DNA from 2 places in the Bradyrhizobium sp. DN3 genome. Region 2 is predicted to be linked to the other one. Evidence: riboswitches for the same ligand, from Rfam matches in the RefSeq annotation. Region 2 holds a riboswitch; the other holds the start of a gene.
What was found. Region 2 has a riboswitch for glycine ahead of AAE027_RS37015 (D-amino acid dehydrogenase). Riboswitches for the same ligand answer to the same signal wherever they lie in the genome.
Positions count from the first base shown of each region.

Region 1: another riboswitch for glycine. It lies ahead of gcvT (glycine cleavage system aminomethyltransferase GcvT); the one in region 2 lies ahead of AAE027_RS37015 (D-amino acid dehydrogenase).

Region 1 covers NZ_JAULLN010000017.1:73,088-80,717, reverse strand. The annotation lists gene alaS (alanine--tRNA ligase) at 1-1,309, opposite strand, end outside; glycine riboswitch at 1,545-1,633, shown strand; gene gcvT (glycine cleavage system aminomethyltransferase GcvT) at 1,798-2,946, shown strand; gene gcvH (glycine cleavage system protein GcvH) at 2,957-3,325, shown strand; gene gcvP (aminomethyl-transferring glycine dehydrogenase) at 3,501-6,368, shown strand; gene AAE027_RS24155 (hypothetical protein) at 6,524-7,498, opposite strand; gene AAE027_RS24150 (hypothetical protein) at 7,555-7,630, opposite strand, start outside.
Region 2 covers NZ_JAULLN010000045.1:26,507-34,136, forward strand. The annotation lists gene istA (IS21 family transposase) at 1-1,051, opposite strand, end outside; gene AAE027_RS37010 (Lrp/AsnC family transcriptional regulator) at 1,721-2,197, shown strand; gene AAE027_RS37015 (D-amino acid dehydrogenase) at 2,496-3,731, opposite strand; glycine riboswitch at 3,793-3,882, opposite strand; glycine riboswitch at 3,885-3,982, opposite strand; partial or broken gene AAE027_RS37020 (alanine dehydrogenase) at 4,386-4,988, shown strand; gene AAE027_RS37025 (MFS transporter) at 5,238-6,932, opposite strand.

The DNA.
Region 1 (7,630 bases), on a different contig from region 2:
CCGAGCCCTTCCACGACTCGCGCGCCTTGGCTTTTTGGCGCTCCATCGCATCGGAGAAGGCCGCCTGGTCGACGCCGATGCCGCGCGACTTCAGCGCGTCCTGCGTCAGGTCCAGCGGGAAGCCGTAGGTGTCGTAGAGTGTGAAGGCGACGTCGCCATCGAACATGTCGCCCTTCTTCAAGGACGCGCTCTTTTCGTCGAGGATGGCGAGGCCGCGCGCGAGAGTCTTGCGGAAGCGGGTCTCTTCCAGCCGCAGCGTTTCCTCGATCAGATTCTCCGCGCGCATCAGCTCGGGGTAAGCCTGGCCCATCTCGCGCACCAGCGCCCAGACCAGCCGGTGCATCAGCGGCTCTTTCGCGCCAAGCAGCTGCGCATGGCGCATCGCGCGGCGCATGATCCGGCGCAGCACATAGCCGCGGCCCTCGTTCGAGGGCAGCACGCCGTCGGCGACGAGGAAGGCGGAGGAGCGCAAATGGTCGGCGATGACGCGGAACGACGCCACTGTCTGCTCGCTCGGCCCGGCGCCGAGCGCGGAGGCCGTCGCATCGATCAGATTGCGGAACAGGTCGGTCTCGAACACGCTCTCGACGCCCTGGAGGATGCAGGCCATGCGCTCCAGGCCCATGCCGGTGTCGATCGAGGGACGCGGCAAGCCTACGCGCTCCTCCTTCGTCACCTGCTCGTACTGCATGAACACGAGATTCCAGAATTCGAGGAAGCGGTCGCCATCCTCTTCCGGAGAGCCTGGAGGCCCGCCCCAGATGTGCTCGCCGCGGTCGATGAAGATCTCCGAGCACGGGCCGCACGGGCCGGTGTCGCCCATCGCCCAGAAATTGTCCGAGGTCGGGATTCGGATGATGCGGTCATCGGAGAAGCCGGCGATCTTCTTCCACAGGCCGGCCGCCTCGTCGTCGGTGTGATAGACGGTGACGAGCAGCTTGTCCTTCTTCAGCCCGAACTCGGCAGTGATCAGCTTCCAGGCGAGCTCGATCGCGCGCTCCTTGAAATAGTCGCCGAACGAGAAGTTGCCGAGCATCTCGAAGAAGGTGAGATGGCGCGCGGTGTAGCCGACATTGTCGAGATCGTTGTGCTTGCCGCCGGCGCGCACGCATTTCTGCGACGTGGTGGCGCGCTGATAGAGCCGCTTCTCGACGCCGGTGAAGACGTTCTTGAATTGCACCATGCCGGCATTGGTGAACATCAGCGTCGGGTCGTTGCGCGGCACCAGTGGCGAGGACGGCACGATCTCGTGGCCGTTCTCGGCAAAGAAGTTCAGAAAGGTCGACCTGATCTCGTTGACGCCGCTCATGTTCATCCAATCGAGTGTGCCTGGACCCGCGCTTCCCGCCATAAAAACCGGACGTTAAGGCTGATATCTGCGGGCCAAAGCGCTTTTAGACAAGGCCAGCTTCGCTGTCCAGAAACTGTGCAAGCAGATCAGTGGGTTGCCGCAGGCGCGCAATCCCGTAGCAATCCCGGTTGAAAGGCGAAGCCGCCGCGTTGACAGGCTTGGCCGCCCTGTGGTCTTTACCTATCTATATCGTACGGCCACGTCGGGAGAGACCGGCACTGGTGCCGGCGCCGAAGGAGCAACCGCCCCGGAAACTCTCAGGCAAAAGGACCGCGTGGCTTTGACGACATCTGGAAAGAGGCGCCGACGGGCAATTACCTTTTAAAAGGGGGTGGCCCGGACCAGCGTCCGCCGACGGGATAATACTCTCAGGCACAGCGACAGATGGGGCTTCGACTGGTTGCTCCCGGGGAATCGTCCCCGGGGAACCGCCGAGGGCCCCTGTGATGCTTCCACCCGACGACCACGCCCCCCTCAGACGAACGCCCCTTTACGACCTTCATGTGTCGCTTGGCGGCAAGATGGTGCCGTTCGCGGGCTATGACATGCCCGTGCAATACCCCGCGGGCGTCCTGAAGGAACATCTCCATACCCGCGCCTCTGCCGGCCTGTTCGACGTCTCCCACATGGGCCAGATCGCACTTCGGCCAAAGTCCGGCAGGGTCGAGGACGCCGCCCGCGCGCTGGAGCGGCTGGTGCCGCAGGATATCGTGGCGATTGCACCAGGACGGCAGCGCTACGCCCAGTTCACCAATGCGGATGGCGGCATCCTCGACGATCTGATGGTCGCCAATTTCGGCGATCACCTGTTCCTGGTCGTCAATGCCGCCTGCAAGGACGCGGACGAGGCGCATCTGCGCGCGCATCTCTCCGGCGACTGTGTCGTCGATTCGCTTGCCGACCGCGCGCTGATCGCGCTCCAGGGCCCGAAGGCGGAATCGGCGCTGGCGAAAATGTGTGCAGTGGCGCCCTCCATGACATTCATGGACGCCGGTCCTCACGAGGTCGCCGGCCTGCCCTGTTTCGTCTCGCGCTCGGGCTATACCGGCGAGGACGGGTTCGAGATTTCCGTTCCCGCTGGCGATGCCGAGCGTCTCGCCAAGACGCTGCTCGAAAACCCCGACGTGATGCCGATCGGCCTTGGCGCCCGCGACAGCTTGCGGCTGGAAGCCGGCCTCTGCCTCTACGGCCACGACATCGACACCACCACCACGCCCGTCGAGGCCGCGCTGGAATGGTCGGTGCAGAAGAGCCGCCGCACTGGCGGCGCGCGCGCCGGCGGCTTCCCCGGCGCCGAGAAGATTCTCGCTCATTTCAACCACGGTGCGTCCCGCCGCCGGGTCGGCCTGCGCGCCGAAGGGCGCGCGCCGGTGCGCGAGGGCGCGCTGCTGTTTGCGGATGCGACGGTGGGCGAGCCGATCGGCAAGGTCACATCGGGCGGCTTCGGCCCGAGCCTGAATGCACCGGTGGCGATGGGCTATGTGCCCACGAGCCAGAGCGCGCTCGGCACCAAGCTGTTCGCCGAGGTGCGCGGCCAGCGCCTGCCCCTGCAGGTCGCCGCCATGCCCTTCGTCAAAAACACCTACAAACGCTGAGGATTCGACAATGACCACGATGCTGTACACCTCCGACCATGAATGGCTCGCCATCGAGGGCGACGTCGCCACCGTCGGGATCACCGACTACGCGCAGCAGCAGCTCGGCGACGTCGTGTTCGTCGAACTGCCCAAGCTCGGCCGCGTGCTGAAGAAGGCGGAAGCTGCCGCCGTCGTGGAATCCGTCAAGGCCGCCTCCGACGTCTATGCCCCGGTCTCGGGCGAAGTGCTCGAGATCAATCCCGCACTCGCCGCCGAGCCGGCGCTGGTGAACTCGGATGCGCAAGGCGCCGCCTGGTTCTTCAAGATCAAGATCGCCGACAAAAGCGAGCTCGGCGGCCTCATGGATGAAGCTGCGTACAAGGCACATACGGCGTGAGATGAAGCGAACTGTAACCTCATTCTCGATGTCATCGTCCGCGAAGGCGGACGATCCAGTACGCCGCGGCTTCTCGGGTCAAGCACGAACGGCCGCGTTTACTGGATGCCCCGCCCCAGTGCGCAAGCGCGCACAAGGCGGGCATGACAGCGAAATTTAAAGCGAGGACCCAATGATGACCGCGCACCGCAAATCCAATGGCGAGGCCGCCGCCAGCTTCGTTCGCCGCCACATCGGCCCCTCGGCAGGCGACATCACCGCGATGCTCGAGGCCGTCAGCGCCAAGAGCGTCGACGCGCTGATGGCGGAGACGCTGCCGGCCTCGATCCGGCAGGCCGCCCCGCTCGATCTCGGCAAGCCGCTGAGTGAAACCGAGGCGATTGCGCATATGGCCGAGCTGGCGCGGCAGAACCAGGTCTTCACCTCGCTGATCGGCCAAGGCTATTCCGGCACGATCCTGCCCGCTGTGATCCAGCGCAACATCCTCGAAAATCCGGCCTGGTACACGGCGTATACGCCCTATCAGCCCGAGATCAGCCAGGGCCGCCTGGAAGCGCTGCTCAACTTCCAGACCATGATCTGCGATCTCACCGGTCTCGACGTCGCCAACGCTTCGCTGCTGGATGAGGCGACGGCGGCGGCCGAGGCCATGGCGCTCGCCGAGCGGCACTCGCAGGTGAAGGCAAAGGCGTTCTTCGTCGACAAGGACGTGCATCCGCAGACGCTCGCGGTGATGCGCACCCGCGCCGAGCCGCTGGGCTGGAGCCTGATCGTCGGCGACCCCCTCACCGATCTCGACAAGAGTGACGTGCTTGGTGCGCTGCTGCAATATCCGGGCTCTTCGGGCGCGGTGCGGAACTTGCGGCCCGCGATTGCGGCGCTGAACGCCAAGGGCGCACTGGCGATCGTTGCCGCTGATCTGCTGGCACTGACGCTGCTGGCCTCGCCCGGCGAGCTGGGTGCCGACATCGCGATCGGCTCGGCGCAGCGCTTTGGCGTTCCCATGGGCTATGGCGGACCGCACGCGGCCTATATGGCGGTGCGCGATGCGCTGAAGCGCTTGCTGCCCGGCCGCATCGTCGGCCTCTCCGTGGATTCGCGTGGGATGCCTGCCTATCGCCTCGCGCTGCAGACCCGCGAGCAGCACATCCGCCGCGAGAAGGCGACCTCCAACATCTGCACCGCGCAGGTGTTGCTAGCCGTGATCGCCTCGATGTATGCGGTCTATCACGGCCCCGAGGGCCTGACGCAGATCGCACGCAACGTCCACCGCCGCGCCGCGGTGCTCGCCGCGGGCCTGCGCAAGCTCGGCTTTGCGCTCCAGTCGGACAGCTTCTTCGACACGCTCAGCGTCGATGCCGGCGCCAAGCGCGTCGAGATCGTCGCGCGCGCCGCTGCCGAGAAGATCAATCTTGGAATCGGTGATAGCGGCTTGCGCATCGCGCTCGACGAGACCACGACGCCCGCGACGGTGGAAGCGGTCTGGCGCGCCTTCGGCGGCACACTCGCCTACGCCGAGATCGACGCCGAGACGCGCGAGGCGCTGCCGGACGAGTTGAAGCGCACCACCGCGTTCCTCACCCATCCGGTGTTCCACGCGCATCGCTCGGAGACCGAGATGCTGCGCTACATGCGCAAGCTCAGTGATCGCGACCTCGCGCTCGACCGCGCCATGATTCCGCTCGGCTCCTGCACTATGAAGCTGAATGCGACCACCGAGATGATGCCGCTGACTTGGCCGGAGTTTGCGACGCTGCATCCGTTCGCTCCGCGCGAGCAGGCCGCCGGCTATCACGCGCTGTTCGCGCGACTGGAAAAGTGGCTGTGCGACATCACCGGCTATGACGCGATCTCGCTGCAGCCGAACTCGGGCGCGCAGGGCGAATACGCCGGGCTGCTCGCAATCCGTGGCTATCACGCGTCGCGCGGACAGAGCCAGCGCAAGATCTGCCTGATCCCCTCCTCCGCCCATGGCACCAACCCGGCTTCGGCCGCGATGGTCGGCATGGACGTGGTGGTGGTCGCCTGCGAGAAGAATGGCGACGTCGACGTCAATGATCTCCGCGCCAAGGCGGAGAAGCATTCCAACGATCTCGCCGCGGTCATGATCACCTATCCCTCGACCCACGGCGTGTTCGAGGAGCATATCCGTGAGATCTGCGACATCGTGCACGGCCATGGCGGCCAAGTGTACCTCGACGGCGCCAACCTCAACGCACAGGTCGGCCTTAGCAGGCCCGGCGAATACGGCGCCGACGTCAGCCACCTCAATTTGCACAAGACCTTCTGCATCCCGCATGGCGGCGGCGGCCCCGGCATGGGCCCGATCGGCGTTAGAGCGCATCTCGCCCCGTTCCTCCCCGGCCATCCCGCAACAAAGGCGGACGCCCCGGTCGGTCCCGTGTCGGCCGCGCCGTTCGGCTCGGCCTCGATCCTCACCATCTCCTACATCTACATCTTGATGATGGGCGGTGAAGGATTGAAGCGTGCGACCGAAATCGCGATCCTCAACGCGAACTACATTGCGGCCCGTCTCGACCCGCATTTCGCGGTGCTCTACAAGAATGCGAAGGGCCGCGTTGCGCATGAATGCATCGTCGACCCCCGTCCGCTGAAGACGACGAGCGGCGTCACCGTTGATGACATCGCCAAGCGCCTGATCGACTACGGCTTCCATGCGCCCACCATGAGCTTCCCGGTGCCGGGAACTCTGATGATCGAACCGACCGAGTCGGAATCGAAGGCCGAGCTGGACCGGTTCTGCGACGCCATGATCGCGATCCGGAAAGAAATCGCCGAGGTCGAAGCCGGCCGCTTCAAGATCGAGGCCTCGCCCTTGCGCCACGCTCCGCACACCGTGCACGACATCGCGGATGATGCGTGGAATCGTGCCTACACCCGCGCCGAAGGCTGCTTCCCCGACGGCGTCTCGCGTACCGACAAATATTGGAGCCCGGTCGGCCGTGTCGACAATGTCTATGGCGATCGTAACCTGGTGTGCTCCTGCCCGCCGGTGAGCGATTACGCCGAAGCCGCGGAGTAAGACGCGACGGAGGTCTCGTAGGGTGGGCAAAGCGGCTTGTCCGCCGTAGCTCGAAGAGCGAAGGCGGAAGCGTGCCCACCACCTTGCCTTTATTGAAATATGGTGGGCACGGCGCTTGCGCGCCTTTGCCCACCCTACGGCACTGAACGCGACCTCTAAGGCCCAACCAACAATCGGCTTTCGCGATCCCAACGCCAGAGACGTTCATTGGTCAGTTCAGTACCGCCCCACCAACGTTTGATCGTGTTGTGACGCCACATGTCGTCTTCGCGCGCGAGAAGTGAACGCCCGAGTTCAGTCAGCGTGACTTTCCACTCACTCTTGCCGAAATAGCGGGCCTCGTTGTCGAACGCCGGATCGCCCAACAAGACCGGCGGCGCCGAATGTTCCGCCAGTTCGAGCAAGGCATAGCGCGCGTCGTTTCCGTCGAATACATCGCGAAGGCACCTGGCATCGCAGACGCGCCTCGGGTCGGTGTGCCCTTCGTTCACAAAATCCAGCAGATCCATTTCAGTTGCACCGAGTCCCGTCACGCTGTCCGGAAGCTCTTCAAGCATCGCAATGAGCGCCGATCGAAGTCTCGGCAGGACCATCAGATCCGTCATCAGCAGATCGAAACAGGGTGCCGGCGTCGACGCCCGATAGGCCCGCCAGGCGCGGCTTGCCGTCATCAAATGATTGTCGACCACCTTGAAGGCCGGCAGCTTCCATTTTGCGACCGATTGCGGAGCATAGTTCGCAACAATGTCATCCGTATGCACCAAGCTCAGCTTCGTCGTGATCTCCTTGTAGGGGCGAAGAAGGTCGAGCAGCCAGACGAGCACAAGCTGATCATTGGGCAGGGGATCGACCCATACTTCGATTGAGTCGAACTTCGCACACAGCTCGAAGAAACCGATATCGCGCGTGCCGAAACCTTCCAGCGAGCCGCGACAAACGTCGTCGAGCCAATGATCGCCTGGATTACGGTGCTTTTCCGATCGCCGCTCCAGCCCCATCAAAAGTTGCTCCTCGGAAGGTAATTTCCCCGAGACGAAGCGTAGACAGAATCCGAGCGCGATGTTCGCAGCACCCGATTGGCGAAGCGTGTTTGCCGCAAGATCGTTCGTGGCCAGGATCAGATGTGACACGGTCGCCTCTCAAATTGATACGTAATACAGGGGCACTTTTGAGCAACACGCACGCGTTACACCGGCGCAACCAACAAGCGGGTTTGCGAATCCCAGCGCCACAATCGTTCATTGGTGAGAAGCGTACCGCCC
Region 2 (7,630 bases):
CGCTGTAATAATGCGCCTCGACCTCCACGTGATAATCGATGCTGACCCGGCAGATCCGCCACTCGGCGAACTCGTAAGGGTTCTCCGGCAGGGCCTTCAGCGCTGGCCGGTCGATCTCCTCCAGCAGCTTGCGGCGGGTGACACCGAGCCGCCTAATCGGTCGCTCCTCGTTGAGCCGGATCATCAACTCGGCGATCGCCGCGTTGACGTCGGCGAGGCTGTGGAAGGTGCGGTGGCGCAGCCGCCCGAGCAGCCAGCGTTCGACCATCAGGACCGCCTGCTCGACCTTGGCCTTGTCCCGCGGCCGTCGCGGCCTGGCCGGCAGAATGGCGGTGCCGTAATGCGCCGCCATGTCGGCATAGCTGCGATTGATCCTGGGATCGTAGAGACAGGCTTTGATCACAGCGACTTTGGTGTTGTCCGGCACCAGCAGCGCCGGTACGCCGCCGATCGCCTCGAAGGCGCCGACGTGGCCGCTGATCCAATCGGCGAGCCCCTGCGTCCAGGTCGCCTGCGCGTAGGTGAAGCTCGATGCGCCGAGCACCGCGACGAAAATCTGCGCACTGCGCCGCTCGCCGGTGCGCCGGTCGATCACCACCGGGACGCCGTCGCCGGCATAGTCGACGAACAGCTTGTCGCCGGCCGCATGCGACTGGCGCATCGTCACCGACAGCCGGCCTTCCCAGGCGCGGTAGAGCTCGCAGAAACGCGAATAGCGATACCTGCCGGGCTCGCCCGCGATGTACTCCTCCCACAGGATCGACAGCGTCACGTGCTTGCGCCGGAGCTCGCGGTGCACCGCCGCCCAGTCCGGCTCCGCCTGCCGGCGATGGCCCCGCCGCGTGCCGAAACCCGCACCGGCGCTGGCGAACAGCCGGGCCTCCAGATCAGTGTTGGTGATGTCGTCAGACAACGGCCAGGTCAGCCCCGCCGCCTCAAAACGACGGATCGTCAACCGCACCGTCGAAGGCGCCGTCCCCAACCGCCGCGCAATCTCGCGGGTCGGCATCCCAGCCGACTTCAATTTGATCACTTCGCGCACGTGGCGCATCGCAAGCCTCTCCATCGGCATCCAGGTCCCCCTTCGCAAAGCCGAAAGGCGGGACCGTATCGGAGCCAGAAGAGGCCTCGTCACCCCGGGCGACATCATCCCGGAATGGTGGGCGAGATCATCTCGGAATGGTGGGCGAAATCAAATCGGAACGGTGGGCGAGATCATTCCGGAATGCTGGGCGACATCAAGCGGAATCAGCATCTAAAACTTGCCGATCGCGGCGACATTGATGCACTGCTACGCACTTCCCGCAGATTGCCCCATCTGTGCAATCCAGAAAGAGATCCGCGGCCGCAGCGCAAGACAGCGCCCCTCGTGCGACTAAATTAGAAGGACGACTGGCCGACGGCTTTGAAGCTTGGCTGCGCCAAGTTCGCTTTGATCGGCTGATCAAGCTCGCCGAGGCCGTCCACTAGGCATCCCAGGAACTGTCGACCGCAGAGCGTCAACTCACGCTGCCGAAAACCCAGTCACCCAGGCCCGGGCGACCGAACCACGGCTGTCTGGCGCAGCACGCAAATGAAAGTTTCACGTGGTCATTGTTGAACGCGCTAGGCGTTCAGGATAATGTCACAAACAGATTTACATCGCAGTTTGCTGCTGTTCGGATAATTTCCTGCATTGAGCAACCATTTTGCGATGGAATCTACCGGGAGGGGAGCCCAGATGCAATATGATCGAATAGACGCCCGTATTCTCGAAATCGTGCAGAAGAACAACCGTCTGACCTCGGACATGATCGGTGAACTGGCGGGGCTTTCTGCGACCGCGTGTCAGCGACGATTGAAGAGGCTTCGTTCGGAAGGCATCATTGAGGGCGATGTCTCTATCGTTTCGCCAAAGGCGGTAGGAAGACCCATTCAAATGCTTGTATTTGTCAACTTGGAGCGGGACAGCCCGGACATAATCGACAGGTTCAAGAAGGCCATCAAATCGTCTCCTGAAATCGTCAGTGGCTGTTCCGTCACTGGCGAACCTGATTTTGTTCTCTACATTTCCGCGCGGAGTATGGAAGATTATGACAGGTTCACTCAGCGATTTTTTTATGAGAACTCCGACGTGAAGGGCTTTAAGACAATGGTGATATTGGACCGCGTCAAAGCGGGGTTTGGCGTTCCAATTGAGGTTCCGTGCGAGAATTGACACCAGCACTTCTGCCACAAGGCCAGCAGAGCGATGGGTGACGACAGTCCGGCGGCCATAAGAAATGGTACGTCGGTTCGTCCTCTTCGCCGGCGCTAAGGTGTTCTGCCTGCCGAGTAGGCTTTACTGAGTAGAAGTCCCCAAAGCTCACAAGCAACTCACCTTCGAATGTGCTGCCAAGCAAACCTACTGCGGCCCTCATCGGAAGCCGAGCAGCAAAGCAGCGATATGCTCCCGGCTCGTCGCCGGGAGCATGGTCTCGCCGACCGGTAAGCCCTACCACAAATCAAACCACGGACTATTCGCGATGAGCAGCGCCGTCGTGCGTCATGATGGCGTCGGCGACCATCTCAGCCGTTGCAGCCGATAATGTCCAACCGAGATGACCATGGCCAGTGTTGTAGAAGATGTTCGGCCTCTTGCCCCGGCCAACCCTGGGCATCATGCTAGGTGTCATGGGACGCAAGCCAGCCCACGGCACCACCTGCGCGGTGCAGACACAAGGAAACAATTGCTCCACCCAATTCAGGAGAGGTCTAACTCGGTCCGCACGGATGTCGCGGTTCTCGCCATTCAATTCAGCCGTCCCCGCGATACGGAAGCGATCCTGTCCCAACCGGCTGGTAACGATCTTGGCGGCCTCATCCAGAAGGCTGACACGAGGCGCAGCCTTCTGGCTTGCTTCGTCCGCCAGATTCACGGTGATGGAATATCCCTTGACGGGATAGATATTTACGCGGTCCCCAAGCATTGAAGCAATCCGCCGGCTGCCGACCCCAGCACAAATCACTGCTCTTTGATTCCTTAATTCATTCCTCGACGGCCCTTCTTGCCAGCGTATGAGCACACCTTCCGAATCGGCTCGTATATCGCTGACCTCTGCCCCGAAAACAAAACGCACCCCTTTTCGCTCGCAGGCCGCAGCGAGACCACGCGTGAACTTGTGAATATCGCCAGTTGAGTCAGAGGGGGTGAAGAACCCGCCATAGTGGTCGCCTTGTAGTGCGGGTTCTATCGTGCGCATCTCGGTGGGCGTCACGGGGTGCCGATCAAGCCCGCCCTCTCGCAGCAGCTTGTTCACATGAGAAGCTGCATCGAATTCGGCTTTGTTGGAGTAGACGTGCAAGATTCCCCGCCGCTCCAGGTCAAATGTGATGCCTTCCCGATCGGCAAGTTCAAATAGATGCTGCCGAGCGGCTATCGCGAGCTTTGTCGTCTCGATTGTATTGCGACGGTAATGGCGAGTCTGCCCTATGAACTCTGCCAACCAGGTATATTTGTGAAAACTCGGACTCGGGTTCAGAAGTAGCGGCGCGTCCCTGCGCAGCATCCATCTCAGGCCCTTCATGATGGTTGTGGGGTTGTTCCAGACCTCGGCATTGCTTGCCGATAATTGGCCGCCATTGGCAAACGAAGTATCCATCGCGGGATAACGCTGGCGGTCAAAGACCGTAACCGAATAGCCACGCGCGGCCAGAGCATAGGCAGTCGTAACTCCGGTGATACCGGATCCAATAATGATAATCGTGCTCATCGTGTGCTCCAGGACAAGGATGAATGAACGGTGAAATGGCATCGCCATAACTCCGTCCCCAAATCTGTCCGTGCACCTGAGAGCTTCGTCCGCTGTCCTGGTTGATAGCGGTCCCCTTCGGTGGGCGCCAACTGGCACCTCTCTCCAGATTGTCCTCGGTGTACAGTGCTGGGCCTGAGAGTTTCCTTGGGGAGTTGCTCCGTCGGCGGCGATGCGCCTGCCGGCCCATCGCACTCTCCCGCACACCATCAACAGACATTACATCATTCCAGGCGTGCCGCGCCGTGTCAAGAAGTCGGGCATCATGAACGTGACGAAAAAACTGCAATGTGCAATGAGATGTCATGCATCAGAATCGAAACCCATACTGCGCCGGCAAAGAGCGGCGGAACTACGCTCGAGCAGTCTGGCACTCGCCCTGGTTTACGGGATAAATTCACTGTCAACGCTGGGTGCGGTAACCATGCATCCGACGAATGCACAGCGTGTGTCTCTCTCAGCACATTCACAGATCTATTCATCCGCAGGATCGGCTTGATCGGAATCCTGCGCTTGATCCCAAAATTTAGATGAATTTCTGCACGATCTGCCTTCCTTGCCTGGATATTCGAACCGCCCTTCCGACTAGAAACGGATTCAGCAGGGAGATTGCAGATGAAGGTCGGTGTTCCCAATGAAATTAAGACGCGTGAGTACCGCGTGGGCCTGACTCCTGGAGCAGTCCGCAAGTACGTGGCCGCCGGCCACAGCGTGCTGGTTGAAACAAATGCCGGCGCTGCAATTGGTGCCACAGATGCCAATTACCGGAAGGCCGGTGCAACGATCGCGGACTTGCTCGGGAGGTGTTCGCGTCAAGCGAGATGATTGTATAGGTCAAGGAGCCGCAGCCGTCTGAATGGACGCAACTGCGAGAGAACCAGGCCCTGTTTACCTATCTTCACTCGGCGCCAGGCCCGGAGCAGGCCAAGGGACTGATGAAGTCCGGGTGCACTGCCATCGCTGATGCGCATGGCGGTCTTCCGCTGCTTGCACCGATGAGTGAGGTCGCGGGCATGCTTGCGATTGAACCAGCCGGTGCGGCCCTGAAACGGTATGCAGGCGGACGGGGGCTTTGATCGGCGGCGTGCCGGGTGTCCAGCCGGCACGTATCGCGGTGATCGGGCGGCGTTGTCGGGACACTTGCGGCACGGATGGCGGCTCGTTTTGGGGGCCGAGGTCGTAATCCTCGACCGTTCGATACCCCGGCTTCGCGAACTGGGAGCGGCTGACCTACAGGGCTGTCGCCGAGAGTCTCGGCCTACCATTCTCACCAATCGATCAGGCCGAAGCCTGATCCCAGAGGCTCTCATGGGCGTTCCTCTCAGACTTCGGGGCCACTCCTTCTGAGTGGCCGTTTTTTCGACCCGATGAGTTGTTTAGCAACGCGGACGGCAGACGCTCATGAATAGCGTCCACATCATGCCCTCGTGGCGGCTCGTCTTAGCCAGCACTAACTTTATGCCTATCTTATAAAGGACTAATGCCGGCCCCGCCGCGCTTGCACCCGAGCAACAGTTCGTTCATGGCTTTATCGGGCGTGTCGTCCTTCCAGCGTACTGAGCCGAAAGGTCGCTCCAGCATGCGGCGAACTCGCACCGGGGCTGGGCCCACGTGAAAGGCAGTCGCCTGATGTTCCATTGCGCGCTCCGATCGGGTGGAGCGGTTGCGCTGTCGCAAGTAGTCGAGCCAGGTCGGGCAGTGATAACGCTCGGTCCACAATTCGGGATCGGCAATATCCCGCGCAATCGACCAGCCGTAGGCGCCGTTGCGCTGCCGAACCAGCTGCACTTCCTGCATGATGTTGTGGAACGCCCGCCCGTTCTCCGGCGCCACCCGGTATTCGATCTCCACTACTAGAGGCCCGCTCCGCCCGGTTAAGGGAAGTCTGACCTCAGGATCGGCCAGCAACTCGGCTTCGTTGCTGCGGGCGTAGATACGGGGCATGGTCAGGAGCAGACCAATAAGCGGCGAAGCCAGCATCAGAGCGGCCGATATCAGGAGTGCCGTTTCGACCCCCGTGGCGTCGGTCAGGTGGCCCCAGCCCCAGCTGCCGAGGGCGATCCCGCCGGAACTCACAGCTTGATATGCTGCGAGCGAGCGTCCAGCCACCCATCGCGGCGCCGACAGTTGCACACCAATACTGAACAGTGTCCACGTCATGGTCCATACCGCCCCCGCCAGGACCAACGCTGCTGCCGTCAGTACCGGCTGGCGGCTCAGCGCCACTGCGGCGAGCGCTGCGCCCATCGATATCGCGCAGGTGCGGATCGCCGCTTCGCCGCTGAGCCGCTTACGCACCTGGGTGATATTGAGCGCGCCGATCACCGCGCCCAAGCCAAACGCGCCTAGCATGATGCCATAAGTCTGGGCGCCGCCATGCAGGAGATCGCGCGTGATCAGTGGCATCAATGCGAGGATCGCGCCACCAATGACGCCCGTGATCATAGCGCGGGTCAGCACGATCTTGATTGATGGCGAATTACTAACGTAGCGCAAGCCGGACACGATAGCGCGCCTGAAAGTTTCCGGCGGTACCCGCGAGGGTTCGGCTACGTGCTTCCACATGAACAGCGCAGCCATTAGTGGAAGGTAGAGCACGGCGTTAAGCGCAAACGCAGCCACTGCACCTACACTCGCCACGACAATGCCGCCGATGGCTGGACCTACGCTACGCGCGATATTGTAGTTCATGCCGTTGAGGGCGACAGCGGACGGTGTCGCCTCCGCGGGCACCTGCTCACTCACGGAGGATTGCCAAGCCGGGCTTATCAGCGCCATGCCACTGCCGATGGCAAAGCAGAGTGCCAACAACAGATTCGACGTGGTGAGATCCAACCAATGAAGCACGGTAAGCGCGGTTGCGCCGCAAAGCTCAATGGAAAGCGCCGCCAACGCGACGATGCGCCGATCATGCATATCGGCGATAGCGCCAGCGGGGATCGAAATCAGCATCATCGGGAGCAGGAGTGCGGTCTGCACCAGCGCTACCTGGTCCGCGGATGACGTCATCTGTGTCATCGCCCAAGCTGCACCGACCCCCTGAATCAAGATGCCTAGATTAGCAAGCAAGCTCGCAAGCCAGACCCGCCGGAAAGTCGGGAAGCGTAACGCTGCGGTGATCCCATCGCCGATGAACGTCTTGGGCCTGGACGGATCGATCATCTCGGCTACTGCCTCCTGTCCGAGGGTCTGATTCCGGAATCTGATCGGTATTCCTTAAAGAACTCGCCACTAGCAACTGGATGACCGCCTTTTCGTCCTGTCTGGCGTTGGGAAGCCTCATGAGAGCCGGCCGTGTCCTGAAAGCTGTTGATTGATGATAGATCGGTTCCAGTCGATCCAGCTTCTTGTCTGTGAGACTGATGACCAACCGCTGCTTACGACATTGGTCGACATTGCAGCAGCATTGATCGAAGAGGGCGCGGCGTCCTTGTTGGGCAGAGTTTCTCTTGATCAGTATGGTATATGCGGCTGGGTCGAATCTCGAAATCGAGTCCGCTTGCGCTGAACATGGCATTTGAGTCACGGTCGCTGGAGCCCGGTCGTTATTTCCTCGAGCGAGCTCAGATCAAGGTCCTAAGCCGCCCAGGCGTAAAGCGCTGGCCAGATCGGATGGATCACGGAATCGAGCGTCACACGATATTGATGTTGTGAAGTTCCTTCCGAACACAACTAAAGAAAACTCTGTCCCACTCAAACGTCGACAGCAGCTTAGAGTAGAGGAGGGCGGTGCGGGTTTTCCGCGTTATTATTGGAGTTGGAGACGAAAAAACGCGCAGACGCCTGGACCTTGAAAATGGCATGACATCACCCGTGCTATCCATTCTATATTCGGTAGCGATCGCATCATATCCGACATA